DNA from 2 places in the Lentzea chajnantorensis genome. Region 1 is predicted to be linked to the other one. Evidence: riboswitches for the same ligand, from Rfam matches in the RefSeq annotation. Region 1 holds a riboswitch; the other holds the start of a gene.
What was found. Region 1 has a riboswitch for S-adenosylmethionine ahead of thrC (threonine synthase). Riboswitches for the same ligand answer to the same signal wherever they lie in the genome.
Positions count from the first base shown of each region.

Region 2: it holds a riboswitch for S-adenosylmethionine, as region 1 does, so the genes downstream of both, ACVDFE_RS14450 (aminotransferase class V-fold PLP-dependent enzyme) here and thrC (threonine synthase) in region 1, are expected to answer to the same signal.

Region 1 is NZ_JBSDZT010000002.1:8,108,997-8,116,269, forward strand. It holds gene ACVDFE_RS38820 (SPFH domain-containing protein) at 1-216, shown strand, start outside; gene ACVDFE_RS38825 (hypothetical protein) at 216-434, shown strand; gene rpsT (30S ribosomal protein S20) at 664-930, shown strand; gene holA (DNA polymerase III subunit delta) at 1,132-2,109, opposite strand; SAM riboswitch class I at 2,188-2,307, shown strand; gene thrC (threonine synthase) at 2,319-3,575, shown strand; gene ACVDFE_RS38845 (DNA internalization-related competence protein ComEC/Rec2) at 3,655-6,408, opposite strand.
Region 2 is NZ_JBSDZT010000002.1:2,781,330-2,788,602, reverse strand. It holds gene ACVDFE_RS14475 (inositol monophosphatase family protein) at 1-365, opposite strand, end outside; gene ACVDFE_RS14470 (LysR family transcriptional regulator) at 390-1,289, shown strand; gene ACVDFE_RS14465 (NAD(P)-dependent oxidoreductase) at 1,263-1,871, opposite strand; gene ACVDFE_RS14460 (RluA family pseudouridine synthase) at 1,956-2,840, opposite strand; gene lspA (signal peptidase II) at 2,882-3,601, opposite strand; gene ACVDFE_RS14450 (aminotransferase class V-fold PLP-dependent enzyme) at 3,625-4,956, opposite strand; SAM riboswitch class IV at 4,991-5,105, opposite strand; gene ACVDFE_RS14445 (potassium/proton antiporter) at 5,178-6,656, opposite strand; gene ACVDFE_RS14440 (M28 family metallopeptidase) at 6,790-7,273, shown strand, end outside.

The sequences.
Region 1 (7,273 bases):
CAGCGGCAGCAGGCGGGCGCGGTCGTGGCGGCCCGCACCCGGATCGTCGAGGGCGCCGTCGGCATGGTCGAGCTCGCGCTGGAACGGCTCGCCGCGCACGACGTCGTGGAGCTCGACGAGGAGCGCAAGGCGGCGATGGTCTCGAACCTGCTCGTCGTCCTGTGCGGTGACCGCTCCACCCAGCCCGTGGTCAACACCGGGTCGCTGTACACCTGATGGCGGAGCGCAAAAGCGTTCTGCTCAGGCTCGACCCGGCCGTGCACGACGCGTTGAGCAGGTGGGCGAACGACGAGCTGCGCAGCACCAACGCGCAGATCGAGTTCCTGCTGCGGCGTGCGCTGGCGGAGGCAGGCCGGCTGCCCGGTGAAGCGAAGAAGATGCCGCGCCGCGGCCGTCCGCCGAAAAAACCGGAACCGGAACCGGACGCGGGTTGACCGGTCACTGCGGCACGCTGAACAGGCGTTTCAGCAGCATTGAACCGCTTCCACGGCGTTCGTGCTGTCAGCTCGTGCCGACCAGGCCGGGTTCACGGTGCGCTGAGCTGGCCTGATATCCTTCGTCGTCGTGAACGCGCGGCGCTCCGCCGTGGAGGAGAGCCGGCTCTCGCCGGTGCCGACCAAGCGCGTCACGAACTCCGGTTTCGACACAGAAGGGTGATGTCGCATGGCGAACATCAAGTCCCAGCTCAAGCGGATCAAGACCAACGAGAAGGCGCGCCTGCGCAACAAGTCGGTCAAGTCGTCCCTCAAGACGGCCATCCGCAAGTTCCGCGAGGCTGCCGAGGCCGGTGACAAGGCGAAGGCCCTGGAGCTGCTGCAGGACGCGTCCCGCAAGCTCGACAAGGCCGCCACCAAGGGCGTCATCCACGCCAACCAGGCCGCCAACAAGAAGTCGGCGATGGCGCTGCGCGCGAACCAGCTCGAGGGCTGATTCCGCTCACCTCAGAGCCGTCGGGAAGGGCTCGCTCCTCGTGGAGCGGGCCCTTTTCGCTGTTCTGGTGGGGATGAGGGCCATGGAGTCGCTCCACGCATTCACCTCATTGGGCTTCACGACGCGCCGTTCCGTGCGGAAGCTGGCGCGGCACGGTCAATTCCGGTGCGTGGACGGTTCCGCGGGAACGCCGCGAGGGTGCTACCGGCGGCCGTGTGCCGCCACGATCCGCAGCACGGCGCGCTCCAGCGCGTAGTCGGCGTCGGCGGCCACGCCCTTCACGTCGGCGTTGAGCCCCGCGACCACCTGCATCGCGTCCGCGAGACCCGCCTGCTCCCAGCCGCGGGCCTGCGCCTGAGCTTTCTTGATCTTCCACGGCGGCATGCCGAGCGGACCGGCCAGGCTGAACGGGTCGGCCCGGCCCACCGCGGAGACGCGTGCGACCGTGCGCACCGCGTCCGCCAGCGCGTCGGCGACCAGCACGTGCGGCACACCGAGCTGCATGGCCCACCGCAACGACTCCATCGCGCCCGCACGGTCACCGGTGACGGCCTTCTCCGCGACGGCGAAACCGGTCACCTCGGCCTTGCCCTGGTGGTAGCGGCGGATCTCCTCGACCGTCACCTTGCCGTCGGTGTCCGACACCAGCTGGGAGGCCGCCGCGGCGAGCTCGCGCAGGTTCGTGCCCACGGCGTCGATGAGCGTCGCGACCGCCTCGGGGTCGATCTTGCCGCCTGCCTGCCGCACCTCGTTGCGCACGAACGCCTCGCGCTCGGCCGACTTGGTGACCTTGCCGCACTCGGTGACCGCCGCACCGGCCTTCTTCAGCTGGCCGGGCAGGTCCTTGGCCGCCTTGCTGCGGCCGCCACCGGTGTGCACGACGACGAGCGTCACCCCGTCCGCGGGCGCCTTGAGGTAGGAGAGCACCGTGTCGGCGATCTCCTTGCTGATGTCCTGCGCGTTCTGCAGGACGATCACCCGGCCCTCGGCGAACAGCGACGGGCTCACCAGCTCGGCGAGCTCCGGCGGCGTGAGATCGCTCACCTGAACGCGGGTCAGGTCGGCCGACGCGTCGACCGCGCGCGCGGCCTCGAGTGCCGCCCGAACTGCGCGTTCGACCAGCAACTCCTCCTCGCCGACGACGAGGTGCAGTGACTCCGGTGCGCTCACGCTCCGCATCCTCCCACGTCCCGAATCGTGGACGTTTGTGGCCGAGCGGCGGAGACGTGCCGTACGTTGGTGGCCACAACTGAACACCGCTCATCCAGAGGGGCAGAGGGACCGGCCCGAAGAAGCCCCGGCAACCGGCGTCAGCGCTATGCGCAGACGATCACGGTGCCAATTCCGACCCGTTCGATTTCGCGGGAAAGATGAGGAGATACCTCGCGATGACTGCTGTCACTGTGCCCACGAGCACCAAGTTCGACCTCGGCCCCGCCCGCGCGCTGCTGTGCCGTGAGTGCGGAAATGAGACCCCTCTCGCTCCGGAATACGCCTGTCTCGAGTGTTTCGGGCCGCTGGAAGTGGCCTACGACTTCGGCAAGGTGCGGCGCGAGGACATCGAGGCCGGCCCCCGCTCGATCTGGCGCTACCGCGGCCTTCTGCCCGTTCCGTCCACTGTGGAACAGCACCCGAACACCGACCCCGGCGGCACCCGCCTGGTCGAGGCCGACCGCCTCGCGAAGGCGCTGGGCGTACGCAAGGTCTGGGTGAAGGACGACACCGGCAACCCCACCCACTCCTTCAAGGACCGCGTGGTCGGCGTGGCACTGGCCGCCGCCCGCGAGCTCGGCTTCAAGGTCCTGGCCTGCCCCTCCACCGGCAACCTCGCCAACGCCGTCGCCGCGGCCGCCGCCCGCGCCGGCTGGGAGTCCGTCGTACTGGTCCCCTCCTCCCTGGAACGCGCCAAGATCCTCATGAGCGCCGTCTACGAGGGCGCCCTGATCGCCGTCGACGGCAACTACGACGACGTCAACCGCCTCGCCCAGGAGCTCGCCGCCGAACACGAGGACTGGGCGTTCGTGAACGTCAACGTCCGCCCGTACTACGCGGAGGGCTCCAAGACCCTCGGCTACGAGGTCGCCGAGCAGCTCGGCTGGCGCCTGCCCGACCAGATCGTCGTGCCGGTCGCCTCCGGCTCCCAGCTCACCAAGATCGACAAGGCCTTCCGCGAGCTCGGCCAGCTCGACCTCGTCGAGGCCTCCCCGTACCGCGTGTTCGGCGCCCAGGCCACCGGCTGCTCGCCCGTGTCCACCGCCTTCAAGGACGGCCACGACGTCATCCGCCCGGTCCGCCCCGACACCATCGCCCGCTCGCTGGCGATCGGTGCCCCCGCCGACGGCCCGTACGTGCTCGACACGGTCCGCCGCACCAACGGCGCCATCGAGGACGTGACCGACGAAGAGGTCGTCGAGGGCATCAAGCTCCTCGCCCGCACCGAGGGCATCTTCGCCGAGACCGCCGGCGGCGTGACCGTGGCGACGGCGAAGAAGCTGATCGAGACGGGCCAGCTCGACCCCGACGGCGAGACCGTCCTGCTGATCACCGGTGACGGCCTCAAGACCCTCGACGCCCTCGGCGACACGATCGGCCCGCGCGCCACTGTGCCGCCGTCGGCCGAGGCCGTGCTCAAGGCACTGGGCTAGGTCGTTCGTTCAGCAGATCACCTCCTCCCGGTCCGGGGACGTCCGCGTCCCCGGACCGCGTCGTTTCACGCGGTGAGCGTCAGAGGGTGATCGCGGCCGACTTCGTCCAGCCCGTGCGCGGGAAGCGGCGCAGCTCGTCGCGAACGTGCGGGCCGACCGGTTCCACCTCGGCGCGCCAGGCCACGATCCGTTGCGGCCACGGGGCTTCTGCTTTGAGGGCGTTGTAGTGGTACTCGTGCCAGACGTCCGGGGCGATGCGCATGCCGTCGTCGAACACGTGCTCGGCGACGAGGTCGTAGGCGGCGTCCGCGTCGGCGGCCTCCGTGGGTGGCAGCACGTGCGTGGCGCGGGCGCGGTAGGTGATGGCGCGGCTGCCGTCCTCCAGTGTTTCGCAGAGGTAGTAGGCGAAGTCGGGCTTCAGTTCGTCGTGCGGCCACTGGGTGGCGGGGTAACCGGGCTGCCACATCGCCCAGGCGAAACCGGGCGTGCCGCCGGGAATCGGGTAGCGCGCGTTGTGGAGCCTGATCCAGACCTGGTCCATCTTCCTTCTCCTTTTCCTTCGTACGACTCGGCTTCCTGGCAACACCGCCAGGTCGCCGTCCTTGTCCGTGCGCAACACCAGGGCGCCACCCGCCCGCAGCGCGTCGATCACCTGCGGGCTCGGGTGCCCGTAGCGGTTGCCGGTGCCGACGCTCACCAGTGCGATCCGCGGTCGCACGCGTTCCAGGAACGCGGGCAACGAGGAACGTGAGCCGTGGTGGGGCACCTTGAGCACCTCGGCCCCCAGGTCCCGCTCCCCCAGCAACGCGGCCTGGCCGGCCAGTTCGACGTCACCGGTGAGCAGCACCCGGCCCGCGGGTGTGGTGGCCCGCAGTACGAGCGAGTAGTCGTTCACGACCGTGTTCGTCTCCGCGACGACCGGTTGCCGCCGCGGGCCCAGCACCTCCAGTTCCAGCCCCGGCCAGGCGAACCGCTCACCCGCCTTCGGTTCCAGCACCCGCACGCCATTCGCGCGCGCCTGCTCGTTGACCTCCTTCCACGCCCACGCCGGCTCCTTGAGCGGTCCCACCGCCACCGCGCCCACCGCACGCCCGGCGAGCACCGCCTGCAGACCGCCGATGTGGTCGGCGTGCAGGTGCGACAGCACGATCAGCGGGATCCGCGTGATCCCCAACGTCCTCAGGCACCGGTCGATCGCGCCGGGGTCGGGCCCGGTGTCGACCACAACCGCGCGGTCGGCCTCCGCAGTGGCCAGCACGAGCGCGTCGCCTTGGCCGACGTCGCAGCTCACGACTTTCCAGCCGGCCGGTGGCCACATCGGCGCGATGGTCCGCATCGGCACCAGCGCCACGAAGCCGCCGACGAGGAGCGCGACCGTCAGCACCCGCGTCTTCTTGTTGCGCAACAACAGGAAGACGATCGCCGTGACCACCGCCAGCGCGAGCCCGCCGACCCAGCCCTCCGGCCAGCTCAGCGACGCACCCGGCACCGTCGCCGCGTGCCGCCCGACCAGGACCAGCCACGTCACGGCCGGCCCGGCCACGTGCACCACCACCTCGGCAGCCGGTGGGAACAGCGGCGCGATGACCGCCGCCACCACACCCAGCACCGTCGCGGGTGCCACCACCGGTGCGACGGCCAGGTTCGCGAGCACCGACACGAGGCTGATCTGCCCCGACAACCCGACCACGAGCGGAGCCGTCGCGAGGCTGGCGACCGCGGGCACGGCAAGTGCTTCGGCGAACCCTTGCGGCACACCGCGTTCCTTCAGCCTGCGTGCCCATCTCGGTGCCACGAGCACCAACGCCGCCGTGGCCGTCACGGACAACGCGAACCCGGGATCGGCTCCCAGCGCCGGATCGACGAGCACCAGGACGAGCACCGTCGTCGCCAACGACGGCAGCGCTGACCGTTCGCGGCCGATGAACAGCGCCAGCAACGCGACGGCACCCATCACCGCGGCCCGCAGCACGCTCGGCTCGGGACCGGCCAGGGCCACAAACCCCACGAGTGCCACCAACGCACCCACCGCCGCCTTGCGCGGACCGGTCTTCCGCAGCAGCAGGTAGACCGCGCCGCAGACGATGGCCAGGTTCGCGCCGCTCACCGCGAGCAGGTGGGCCAGGCCCGCTGTCCGGAACTCGTCGACGACGCGCGGCACCATGTGCTCGGTGTCGCCCACCACCAACGCGGGCAGCAGTCCCGCCTCCTCCTCGCCGAGGGTGGCGCTGGCCCTGCTCAGGCCGTCGCGGAGGTGGTCGGCCCAGCGCTGCCAGGCCGGTGGCGGCTGCACGTCCGCCGGTGGCCCGCGGACCCGGAGCAGGGCGGAGGTGAGGTCGCCCGGTCTCGGCGGCGCGAGCGAGCCCTTCACCGTGACCCGCTGACCGGGCAGCAGATCACGCCACTGCGCGGCCGGCGCGAGGATGACGACGGTGGCCCCGTTCGCCGTCGCGGTGACGACGACGTGGTCCACCCCGGCCTGGTGCCCGCCGAACCCCGCGGCCCGGATGCCACGCGGTCTCGTGCTCAACTCCGCGGTCACCGTGGTCGTGCGGCCCTCGTCGGCGGCCAGGCGGAGCGGGTGGGTCTCGGCGCGCAGGACGTGGCTGCCGACCCAGGCACCGGCGATCGGGCCGGCGAGCAGGAGGGCGATCGCGCACGTCTTGGGCCACCACGCCCGGTGCCAGGCGATCAGGCCGACCGCGCCGGCGGACAGTCCGATGAGGACTGCGGCCTGCCAGCTCAGGTAGAGGCCGGACAGGGCCGTTGCCCACACCGCGGTGGCTGCGGGGACCAAGCGGTAGTCGTGGGTTACCGGGTGTCTGCGAGGCATGGTCGGGCCTTCGCTGTCGGGGCGCTTGGGGTGGGGTCGGTGAGGAGGGTGGCGAGTGCGCGGCGGTTGGAGCACCAGGCTCGGCGGCGCCAGGCTCGGCGTTGGGCGAGCAGGACGGCTGTTCCTGTGGACAGTCCGATGAGGACTGCCGTGTGGCGGGTCAGGAACAGGGCGGCCAGGGCGGTTGCCCATACAGCGGCGGTTGCGGGGATTAGGGGGTGGTCGTGGGCTGGGTGTCTGCGGGGCTCGGGTGTGGGAGGTCGCGCCGCGATGGTGGAGGACCGGGGCGCGGGGGCGGGAGATCGAGGTGCGGCCGTGGGAGACCGGGAGGCGGCGGTGGGAGGGCGGGGCGCGGCAGTGGGAGGCCGGGGCGTGGTGGCGGGGGCACGGCTGGTTGTTGTGCGGGTGCGGGCTCGGCGGTGTGGGAGGCCGTTCGGGGAGAACTCGCGGACGGTGACGAACGGGGTGCGCAGGAGGCCGGAGTACAGGCGGCCGGGGCGGGTGGACTGGTGCCAGATGAGGTCGGGTGCGGGCATGGCGACGATGCAAGGCATGGGAGTTCCTCTCGGCGAGTGCGAGGTGGGCTGTGGAACGCGCGGCGTCGGGCACGGGCGCGGGCGTGGGGTGGAGCGCGGGCGTGAGTGGGACGCGGGCGCGGGTGGGCAGGGCGCGGTGGGCAGGGCGCGGTGGGCAGGGCGCGGCGGGCAGGGCGCGGCGGGCAGGGCGCGGCGGGCAGGGCGCGGCGGGCAGGGCGCGGCGGGCAGGGCGCGGCGGGCAGGGCGCGGCGGGCAGGGCGCGGCGGGCAGGGCGCGGCGGGCAGGGCGCGGCGGGCAGGGCGCGGTGGGCAGGGCGCGGTGGGCAGGGC
Region 2 (7,273 bases), 5.3 Mb from region 1:
GCGGTGAACATCTCGTCGAACAACGGGAAGTGCACGGCGGCCAGCACCGGGCGGCCGTCGCGGACGAGGCTCACGCCGATGTTCCAGTCGGTCATGCCGTGGACGGCGTTCATGTTGCCGCCCACCGGGTCGACGAGCCACCACTCGCCCGGCTCCAGCGGGCCGGAGCCGTGCTCGTCGTCGAGCCAGCGCGCCCGCGGCCGGATCGCGGCGAGCTCGGGGCGCAGCAGGTCGACGACGGCCGCGTCGTTGGCGCGCACGCCGGCGACGACCGCGTCGAGGTCCGCAGCGCGCGACTCCGGCGAGTAGCGCTTGAGCATCCGGGCTCCTGCGCGGCGAACGGCCGCGACGAGTTCCGCGTTCACGGTTCCTCCATACGATGTCTGTTCATGCAAGCGGATCTGAACCTGCTGACCGTGCTCGACGCCCTGCTCGAGGAGGGCAGCGTGATGGGCGCGGCCGAACGGCTGCACCTGTCGTCACCCGCGGTCAGCCGCACGCTGGGGCGGATCAGGAAGGTCACCGGAGACGACATCCTGGTGCGCACCGGTCATTCGATGACGCCGACGCCGTACGCGCTCGGGATCGCCGACGAGGTGCACCGGCTGGTGCGCCAGGCCAACGCCGTGCTGGCACCGAGTCGTGCGCTCGACCTGGCCGAACTGGACCGCACGTTCACCGTGCGGTGCCACGACGCGCTGGCCTCGTCACTGGTGCCGGCGCTGGTCGCCCGGGTCGCGGAACGGGCACCCGGTGTGCGGTTGCGGGTGCTCGCCGAGCACTCCGGTGACACCGACGACCTGCGGCACGGCCGGGTCGACCTGGAGCTCGGCGGCGGCGCACCGGCGTTGCCGGAGTTCCGGTCGGAGACGCTCGGCCACGACCCGCTGGCCGTCGCGCTGCGCCCGGACCACCCGTGCGCGGGCGGGCTCGACCTCCCGGCGTACGCGGCACACCCGCACGTCGTGGTGTCCCGCCGCGGCCGGCTCACCGCGCCGATCGACGACCTGTTGGCAGCGGAAGGCTTGCAGCGCAGGGTGATCGCGACGGTGGCGACCGTCCACTCCGCACTGCAGATCGCGGTCGCGAGCCACGCGCTGGTCACCACCACGGCGATCCTGTGCCGCCCGCTGATCGAGGCGTTCGGGCTCGTCACCCTGCCGTTGCCGGTCGAGTCGCCGCCGGCACCGGTGAACTGCAACTGGCACCAGCGCTACGACTCCGACCTCGCCCACGCGTGGTTGCGCGAGCAGGTGCGGGCGTCATTCGCCGAGGTGGTCCAGCGGTAGCGCGACGGCACCGGCGAACCGCGGCGACTCGGCCTCGTCGAGCATCGCCGCGGCCACGGTCTCGCGGCTGACCTGAGCGGTGAGGTCGAACGGCGGCGCGGCGTCCAGCCCGACCGTGCGCCGCTCGGGGCTGAGCGGCCCGTCGGAGAGCACACCGGCGTGGAAGACCGTGCCACCGGCGGCGAGGACGGTCTCGTCGGCCGCCACCTTGTCGGCGATCCGGTCGCCGAGGAACTCCTCCAGCACACGGCCACCATCACCGGCGGCCGCGCGCGACGGGCCGGTGCCGTACGCGCCGAGCCAGATGACCCGTTCCGGTCCGGCGGCGACGACGGCCTTCGCACCGTCGAGCAGGACACCGGGCCGGTCCGTGCCGAGGCCGGAGAGGACGACGGTGCCCCCGGCGACGGCGAGGCTCGCCGGGTCGGCCACGTCACCCGCGACCTTGCGCAGGTCCGGGTGGTCGAGCGCGATCTTGCCGGGATCGCGGGCGATCGCCGTGACCGCGTGGCCGCGGGCCAGGGCCTGCCGGGTGAGGGCGAGGCCGGTGCGGCCGGAGGCGGCTAGGACGGTGAGGTTCATGCCGAGAACGCTATGAGCGGCACCGATCAACATCAAATGAAACGTCGTCAACCGGTGATTTACCCAGACGCAATCGGCCTGCGGTCAGCCTTCCTCGCGCAGCTGCTCCAGGGACGCGGCGAGGTCCGCCGGGTACTCGGAGGTGTAGGTGACCCACTCGCCCGTGCCGGGGTGGTGGAACCCGAGCTGGCGCGCGTGCAGCCACTGCCGCGCCACGCCGAGCCGCTTGGCCAGCGTGGGGTCCGCGCCGTAGGTCAGGTCGCCCACGCACGGGTGGTGCAGCGCCGAGAAGTGCACGCGGATCTGGTGCGTGCGGCCGGTCTCCAGGTGCACCTCGACGAACGACGCCGCGCGGAACGCCTCGATCACCTCGTAGTGGGTGATCGACGGCTTGCCGGAGTTCATCACGGCGAACTTGTAGTCGTGCTTGGGGTGCCGGTCGATCGGCGCGTCGATGGTGCCCTTGATCGGGTCCGGGTGGCCCTGGACGATCGCGTGGTAGACCTTGTCGACGGTCCGCTCCTTGAACGCGTGCTTGAGCGCCGAGTACGCCGACTCGGACTTCGCGACGACCATCACGCCGGTGGTGCCGACGTCGAGGCGGTGCACGACGCCCTGGCGTTCCGCGGCACCCGAGGTCGCGACCCGGTGACCGGCGGCGGCGAGACCGCCCACGACGGTCGGGCCGGTCCAGCCCGGCGAGGGGTGCACGGCCACGCCGACGGGCTTGTCCACGACGATGATGTCGTCGTCCTCGTGGATCACGACCAGGCCCTCGACCGGGATGGCCTGCACGGTCACCGGCTGCGGCGGGGCCGGCAGGGTGATCTCCAGCATCGCGCCGGCCGTGAGCCGGTCGGACTTGCCCACGACCCGGCCGTCGATCAGCACGTCGTCGGCGTCGGCGATGGCGGCCACCGCGGTGCGGGACAGGCCCAGCAGCTTCGCGAGGCCCGCGTCGACGCGCATGCCGTCCAGACCGTCGGGAATGGGCAGCGTTCGGTATCCGCTCACGCGTCGATCTTCTCCTTGTGAACCGTCCCGTCGTAGTCGTGCTGCAGCAGCGCCAAGACGATGATCGTCGCGCCACCGCAGACGATCGCCATGTCGGCGACGTTGAACACCGGCCACACCTGGCCGAACGGGTCGAACAACGACAGGAAGTCCACCACGTGGCCGCGCATCGGGCCGGGCGCGCGGAACAGCCGGTCGGCGAGGTTGCCGACGGCGCCGCCGAGCACCAGCCCGAGACCGACCGCCCAGGGCGTCGAGCGCAGGTCGCGCGCGATCCAGGTGATGAACCCGACGACCCCGAACGCGATCAGCGCGAGGATCCACGTCCACCCCTCGGCCAGCCCGAAGGCGGCACCGGGATTGCGGACGAACGTCAGGTGCAGCAGCCCGCCGAACAGCTGGATCGGCTCTGACCGCTCCAGGAACGCCACGGAGAGGACTTTCGTGAGGACGTCCAGCGCCAGCACACCGGCGGCCAGCACCGCGAGGTAGGTGGTCCGCGGCTCCGGCAGCGAGCCGGTGATCGAGAACTCGGGTTCGGCGTCCGGCTCGGAGACCGTCAGCGCCCGCTCGGGCTGCTCGATCTCGCGCCGGTCCTCGGCCTCAGCGGTCACCACAGGCGCGACCTGCGGCTCTGCGACCGGTTCCGGCGCGCTGGACTGCTCCTCGGCAGTCTCGTCAGCGGCCTTCGCCGGGGCCTTGGACTCGTCACTCACCAGGTCATTGTCCACTACCTGGACTACGCGAGGAACGGCGGCAGGGTTCGGCTGTCGTCCTCGGCCACCCAGCGGCCGTCGCGCTGCGCGTAGGTCCACTTCGGACCTTCGGTGACGAGAGTGCGCAGCGCGGCCACCAAACGGTCCACGTGCTCGGCCGTCGTCCCGAGACCGATCGACGCGCGCACGGCGCGGTCTTCGTGCGAACCGGCCTTCTTCACCAGACGTCCCACGACCACATGGGCGCAGAACGCGCCGTCACGCACGCCGACGCCGTACTCGGCCGACAGCGCCGCCGCGAGGAAGCCCGCGTCGAAGCCGGGGACCGTGAAGCTCACGACGCCCACGCGGTCGACGTCGGTGAGGATCGAGAGCTCGCGCAGGCCGGGGATGGCGCGCAGGCCGTCCCGCAGCCGCTGCAGCAGCTCCTGCTCGTGCGCGATCGTCTGCTCCCAGTGCCGCGACAGGATCTCGCAGGCCGCGGCCAGCGCGTGCACGCCGATGACGTTCGGGCTGCCCGCCTCGTGCCGCTCCGGCACCGCGGACCACGCGACGCCGAGCCGGTCGCCGTGGTCGGTCACCTTCGCCGTGGCGCCGCCGCCCACCAGGTAGGGCTGGGCCTGCTGCAACCAGTCGGACCGGCCGACGAGCACACCGGCGCCGAACGGCGCGTAGATCTTGTGGCCGGAGAACGCCAGGTAGTCCACGCCCAGCTCACGGGCGTCGATCGGGCGGTGCGGGGCGAGCTGCGCGGCGTCGAGCGCGATGCGGGCGCCGTGCCTGCGGGCGACCTTCGCGAGCTCGGCGACCGGCCACAGCTCCCCCGTGACGTTGGACGCCCCGGTGACGATCACGAGCCGAGGACCGACCGGGGCGGCGGCCAACGCCCGGTCCAGCGCGACGAGTGCCGCGCCGGACGAGGAAGGAGTGGAGATGCGCTGCACGTTCGGCCCGCGCCACGGCAGCAGCGCGGCGTGGTGCTCGCTGTCGAACAGCACGACCGCGGTGCCCTTGGGCACGCTGCGGGCCAGCAGGTTCAGCGCGTCAGTGGTGTTGCGGGTGAAGACGACGGCGTCGGTGGAGCGGGCGCCCACGAACCGCCGGACGCGGTCACGCGCCTGCTCGTAGACGCGGGTCGACACCTGGGAGGCGAAGCCGGCGCCGCGGTGCACGCTCGCGTACCAGGGCAGCAGCTCGTCGACGGCGTCGCGCACCTCCCGCAGGCAGGGGGCGGAGGCGGCGTGGTCGAGGTTGGCGTAGGTGACGCGCTCTCCGGTCACCAGCGGGACGCGCAGGTCGGAACCGACGACGGCGGGAACCTTGGTGGTGGTGTCCGGGGTGATCGCGAGCGTCATCGAGCTGCCTCCTGGGCCGGGGGGCCTTCTCGGAGGCCCGCGCTTGACCGGCGCCCTGCGCGCCGGACCAGGTCCTCACCAAGGGCACCCCACCGCGGTTGGAGGGTTGCCGGCCAGCAAGCTTGGGCTTGACGCTGGCTCTCATGACCTGCCGACGACGTTAGCGGGCGCGTCACGATCCGTCGACACCTGATCACATCGTGAGAAGCGTCGGGGACCGACTATTCGCCGGTCTCGCCCTTCCACCGCGCGTAACGACCGGCCCGGTCCACGGCGCGAACCCGCCGTTCGGTGGCGTCGCGCGCCTCTTCTGTGGTCACGATGAGCAACTGGTCGCCGGTCTGCAGCCGGGTCGTCGGAAGTGGCGTGAAGCTCTTGCCCGAGCGCACCACGAGGCTCACCGTGGCGCCGGTGGGCATGCGCAGCTCGGTCATGTAGACGCCGTGCAGCTTCGACCCGCGCTGGATGTGCACCTGCAGCAGCTCGGCGCCGAGCTCGTCCAGCGGCGAGGAGTCGACCTGGACCTCCTGCGGCTCGCTCGCGTTGACCAGCCCGAGCCGCCGCGCGAGGAACGGCAGCGTCGTGCCCTGCACCACCGTGAGGACGATGACCAGCAGGAACACCGCGTCGACCAGCTCGCGCGCACCCTCGACGCCCTGGATGAGCGGGATCAGCGCGAACACGATCGGCACCGCGCCGCGCAGCCCCGACCAGGAGAGGAACGCCTGTTCCCGCCACGGCACCTTGAACGGCAGCAACGACAGCACCACCGACAGCGGGCGCGCCACGAACGTGAGCACCACGCCCGCGATCAGCGCGGGCACCAGCACGTCGAGCAGCCGGGACGGCGAGGCGTAGAGGCCGAGCAGGACGAACAGGCCGATCTGGGCCAGCCAGCCGAGCCCCTCGGCGAACGACAGGGTGTCGGCGCGGTGCGGCAGCCGGGCGTTGCCCAGGACCAGCGCGGCGACGTAGGTGGCGAGGAAACCGGACGCGTGCGCCAGGTCGCCCGCGGTGTAGGCGATCACGCAGACGGCGACGGTGGCGAGCGGGTAGAGGCCGGTGGCGGGCAGGGCCGCGTGCCGCAGTCCCGTGCCGCCCAGCCAGCCGAGCGCGACGCCGATCAGCGCGCCCGCTCCCAGCTCGTAGAGCACCAGCAGCGGTGCCGTCCACGAGATCTGGTCGGACGAGGCGAGCAGCACGACCGCGATGTAGACGGGCGCGTCGTTGAGGCCGGACTCCAGTTCGAGCGCGCCGGTGAGCCGTGCCCCCACCCCCAGCGACCGCAGGACGCTGAACACGGCCGCCGCGTCCGTGGACGACAGCACCGCACCCCAGAGCAGCGCCATCCGCCAGTCGAGGCCCAGCAGGTGGTGCAGCGCGGTTCCGGTGATGGCGACGCTCACCGCAACGGCCACTGTGGACAGTGCGACGCCCAGCCAGAGCGAGGTCTTGACCGCGTGCCACCGGGTCGTCAGCCCGCCCTCGGTCAGGATCAGCACCAGCGCCGCGATCCCGAGGGACTGGGTGAGGCCGGCGTCTTCGAAGTCGATGCCGAGCACCGACTCGCCCAGGAGCACGCCGATGCCCAGGTACAGCAGGAGTGAGGGCAGCCCGAGGCGGATCGACACCCGGACCGCGATCACGGAGATCAGCAGGACCGCGGCACCGACGCCCAGGACAACCGTGACATCACCCACCCGGACCATTCTGGTTGATCACCACCGAGTTGAACTAATCCGACGCGAAACCGACCTTCGCCCCTAGCGCGGCTCATGCACGGCAGAGCATGTTGATCAGTGGCTCAATCCCTACCCTGCACGGAGTTGAACCATGAGGATCCTGATCGCGCTGGCGGCCGCCCTGACGGTGGCCGGAACCGCGCCGGCGCAAGCGGCCGCTCCGGCGGTCCTGGCAGCACCCGACATCAGCGTCGCGAACGTCCAGGCGCACCTGAACCAGCTCCAGTCGATCGCCACCGCCAACGGCGGCAACCGCGCCCACGGCAGGCCCGGTTACCTGGCCTCGGTGAACTGGGTGAAGGGCAAGCTGGACGCGGCCGGCTTCACCACCCGCGTCCAGTCGTTCACCAGCAACGGCGCCACCGGCTACAACCTGATCGCGGACTACCCCGGCGGCGACGCGAACAACGTCGTGATGCTCGGCGGTCACCTCGACAGCGTCAGCGCCGGTCCCGGCATCAACGACAACGGCACCGGTTCCGCCTCGATCCTGGAGGTCGCCCTCCAGGTGAAGGCCACCGGGTTCGCTCCCACCAAGCACCTGCGCTTCGCCTGGTGGGGCGCGGAGGAGCTCG